DNA from 2 places in the Peribacillus sp. NPDC046944 genome. Region 1 is predicted to be linked to the other one. Evidence: riboswitches for the same ligand, from Rfam matches in the RefSeq annotation. Region 1 holds a riboswitch; the other holds the start of a gene.
The links. A riboswitch is a leader RNA that binds a small molecule or an ion and turns the genes downstream of it on or off. The one in region 1 is predicted to bind S-adenosylmethionine.
Positions count from the first base shown of each region.

Region 2: another riboswitch for S-adenosylmethionine. It lies ahead of ACQKIC_RS17020 (methionine biosynthesis PLP-dependent protein); the one in region 1 lies ahead of ACQKIC_RS08630 (Fur-regulated basic protein FbpA).

Region 1 is NZ_JBNNML010000004.1:79,694-81,899, reverse strand. Features, by position in the region: gene ACQKIC_RS08640 (N-acetyltransferase family protein) at 1-188, shown strand, start outside; gene ACQKIC_RS08635 (aspartyl-phosphate phosphatase Spo0E family protein) at 244-420, opposite strand; gene ACQKIC_RS08630 (Fur-regulated basic protein FbpA) at 647-910, opposite strand; SAM riboswitch class I at 1,009-1,112, opposite strand; TPP riboswitch at 1,424-1,529, shown strand; TPP riboswitch at 1,598-1,690, shown strand; gene tenA (thiaminase II) at 1,796-2,206, shown strand, end outside.
Region 2 is NZ_JBNNML010000010.1:51,442-53,647, forward strand. Features, by position in the region: gene fumC (class II fumarate hydratase) at 1-649, opposite strand, end outside; SAM riboswitch class I at 969-1,083, shown strand; gene ACQKIC_RS17020 (methionine biosynthesis PLP-dependent protein) at 1,169-2,206, shown strand, end outside.

The DNA of each region.
Region 1 (2,206 bases):
AGGCTATAGAGGTGAGTCCGAAGATAGGGATTAAGACACTTCTTGGATTTATTTTCGCACACAATGCACCAAGTATTAAGCTTTTTTCAAAATTTGGTTTTGAAAAATGGGCGCATTTACCGAAAATAGCAGAACTCGATGGAGTGGAACGCGATTTGGTCATTCTTGGTAAACGTGTCACTACATGACTTCCATTGCAAAAGGCGATTGCCTGGATTTGAATGGTCTAGTGGGATGTACTGATTATTCGCGACAAACTCCCAGGAATTTTATATGTGTGACCGCATTCAATAAAGAATCCAACTCTTGACTTGCTTGAATGGTCATCCTGCTTGTCAAACCATAATTTTTTGCTAACATAATCATTTCTTTTCGTTTTTCTTCAATTTTTTCAACTGTTGTTATATGAGGAGGCTTCAATATAATCACTTCCTATTTTTCAATTATTTTACATTTTTATCATAACCAAAGCACTAGGCGAAATCAATCATTTTACATGTTTTAAATATGTTATTTCACTAGTGAAATGTGACAAAATACCCATTATATTTTTCTATTTTGTACTTTTTATGTCAGTTCAAAGAGAAAAAGCATTTGCCTTTACACAGCAAATGCTTTTTCTCTTTGATTGTTCACTATAGGTTAACTAAGTCATGCACTCTGGAGGTGACTCATTACCTGATTTATCTATAACAATCTTATATTCATCTTCAAGAGCTTTTAATGGAGCATCATAGAGATGCTTTTCATCAGAGGTTTTGTATACACCATTTGATAATAGTTCTTCTATCAACAATGCTCTCCTCTGTTCTTTTTTCTCGAAAAACTCTGCCATATGAATGGCCCCTTTCCTTTTATTCATATTTTCCACATATAATGCCCCTAATCTTATAGGCTTTGCTAAAGCCAAAATATATATACCTGTTGTACGGGATTCTTAAACCCTATTTGACAAAAATAAAAACCCCTTCTAATCCAAGAAGAGGTCGACAGAGGTCCGTTCGTCTCTTCTTATCTTCCAAGCGATTGCTTGTTGGAAGAAGCACAGTTCCCCGATGGGTCTGTTGCCGAGGTTTCATAGGGCCAAGTCCCTCCACCTCTCTGGATAAGAATACAGAATATAAATGATTTTGACATGATTTTATCCCACTTGCAAGGATAAGTCAATTGCATTCAAATAATTTTTAATTTTTAATTTTTATATTATTTTTCCGTGTGCCCTTTTAGCACAAGGTAAGACCATATCCCTATTTTGCTAATAACTATATTTTCCTCCAATTGACCGTGGGTTAGGTATGCTCCATTTGCCAATGGGGATTTTATCCTACTACCCCTTTCACGCCACAAGATACTCATAAAATTCTATTGGATTCAAAGGTTGCATTTTCCTTTTTATCTGATATGATGACAATAATCACATACGAAATACCACTAGGGGAGTCTTCTAAAAGACTGAGATGGAATGATGTTCCGGACCCTTTGAACCTGATCCGGGTGATGCCGGCGGAGGAAAGTGGATGATATCGTCGTCGTATATTTGACTTCATCCATCTGCCCCGTTCCGTTTTCAGGAACGGGGTTTTCGTTTAATTGAATAATAAACTGCTAGGGGAGCCATTAATAGGCTGAGAATCAAACCCTTTGTACCTGATCTGGTCATACCAGCGGAGGAAAGCAGGTTGAAAAAGGGATTCGTACATTCCTAGAACAGCCGCTTTCTATATGAAAGCGGCTGTTCTTCATTTTTGGACACTCCCCTCCTTTGTATGTGAATGAATTATAAGGGGGAAAAATCATGGCGAAAACCCAAATGAAAACTTTCAGTGCTAGACTTCACGAACGTTCAAAAGAAATTTGGAAAAAGAATCATACTCATCCTTTCGTTCAAGCAATTGGAGACGGGACACTATCAGAAAAGAAATTCGCCTATTACTTAAAGCAGGACTATATCTATCTTATGGATTATGCCAAGCTTTTTGCCTTAGGGACCATCAAGGCCACTAACCTTGAGATCATGACCAAATTTGCGAGTATTTTAAATGAGACTCTACAGGTAGAAATGGATTTGCATAGGAGCTACTGCAAGGAGTTCGGAATTAGTTCTGAGGAATTGGAAAATACCGAACCAACTCCGATTACCCTTGCCTATACAGGTTATATGCTCAATGCTGCCCATCATGGAACTTTAGCCGACCTTATTGCCTGC
Region 2 (2,206 bases), on a different contig from region 1:
TACTTTCTTCGATCATCGCCAAATCTTTATCAAGCATTGCTTTCCAACCGGAGATTTCTTGGCCAAGAGTTAGTGGTGTCGCATCCTGAAGATGGGTCCGTCCAATTTTCACGACATCCCAGAATTCTTTTTCTTTGGCTTCGAATGTGTCACGAAGCACTTTAATGGCCGGTACCAATTTTTCGGCAACTTCCATATAAGCTGCGATATGCATGGCTGTCGGGAATGTATCGTTAGAGCTTTGCGCTTTGTTAACATCATCATTCGGGTGAAGCATCTCAGTTTCGCCTTTTTCCTCTAACCATTTATTCCCTTTGTTTGCGACCACTTCATTCACGTTCATATTACTTTGTGTGCCGCTACCAGTTTGCCAGACGACAAGTGGGAAATGTTCGTCAAGCGTACCTTCAAGGATTTCACCACAAATTTTAACGATGGCATCCTTCTTCACTTCTGAAAGATCGCCAAGTTCAAAGTTCACTTTTGCTGCCGCTTGTTTTACGTAAGCAAATGCATGGACTAATTCAATCGGCATTTTTTCATAACCGATTTTGAAGTTATTACGGCTTCTTTCCGTTTGTGCACCCCAGTACTTATCAGCAGGAACTTTTACTTCCCCCATTGTATCTCGTTCGATTCTAAATTCCATGTGTTCTCCTCCTATATTCGCACTATCCACTGAGAAACAATATGTATATGTAATGAATAATGACGTTTTATATGATCCCCTATATATTGTACAAACATTATTATTGTAAAGCAAAAAAAACGGAACACAAATGACCTTTTCCTTCAGAAAAGTCCGTTTAATCTGAATCCGGTTCTATTACTCTGTTGAATTCGTAATTTTATAATGATAAATCTGATACATGTTCCATAATAGCTAGTCCCAAATAACCGTCTATTAGGAATGTCCTTGACAGAATCCTATATTTATAGTAAATTCAAAAGAAATTGAATAATCAAAACTCTTATCGAGAGAGGTAGAGGGAATGGCCCTATGACACCTCAGCAACCTTCATTTGTTTCAAACCAATGAAAAGGTGCTAATTCCACAAGTTTGTGTAACTTGGAAGATAAGAAGAATGACTCTATCCTACTTATTCAAGTCTTCTTCTTAAAGAAGACTTTTTTTATTTTATTTAACTAAAAGGAGCAGTGAAAAATTATGTACAAAACAGAAACCTATCTTGCTCAGCTTGGAAACCGCAGTGAAACGGCGACAGGAACGGTCAATCCGCCCGTTTACTTCTCGACGGCTTTCCGTCACGAAGGAATTGGTCAATCAACAGGATTCGACTATACACGAACAGGAAACCCTACACGCCAGCTATTGGAGCAATCGATCGCCAAACTAGAACATGGCGATCAAGGATATGCATGTAGCTCGGGAATGGCTGCCATTGCCACCATCCTTTCCTTATTCAAATCAGGGGATGCATGGATCAGTAGCGAAGATTTATATGGCGGTACATATCGTTTATTAGAGCATGGCTTTAAAAAATGGGGGCTACAATGCGAATATGTCAATACATGTTGCCTGGAGGATATTGAAAAAGCAATCACCCCTCAAACAAAGGCCATCTTTATTGAAACTCCCACAAACCCTCTTATGCAGCAAACGGACATTCCAGCCGTCGCCGCTCTTGCCAAACAATACAATTTACTATTGATTGTTGACAATACTTTTTACACGCCGATCATCCAACAGCCCCTCTTACTTGGTGCTGACATCGTGATTCACAGTGCAACGAAATATCTAGGTGGCCATAATGACGTGTTGGCCGGCTTGATTGTGGCAAAAGGCGCCGAGTTATGTGAGTCCCTTGCTTTCCACCATAATGGTATGGGTGCGGTATTGAGCCCATTTGATTCGTGGCTGTTGATGCGCGGGATGAAAACCTTGGCACTGAGAATGGAGCGTCATGAAAAGAACGCCAAGGTTATCGTTGATTATTTGACGGAACATGAAAGTGTAACGGATGTTCTCTATCCTGGTCGTGGCGGCATGATTTCATTCCGGGTCAATGATGAAACGGTGGTCAACCCATTTCTACAGTCCCTTTCATTGATTTCATTTGCCGAAAGCCTTGGTGGCGTCGAAAGCTTCATCACGTATCCGGCGACACAGACACATGCCGATATGCCTCTTGAAGTTAGAACGGCAAATGGAGTTTGCAATCGACTCCTTCGATTCTCTGTCGGC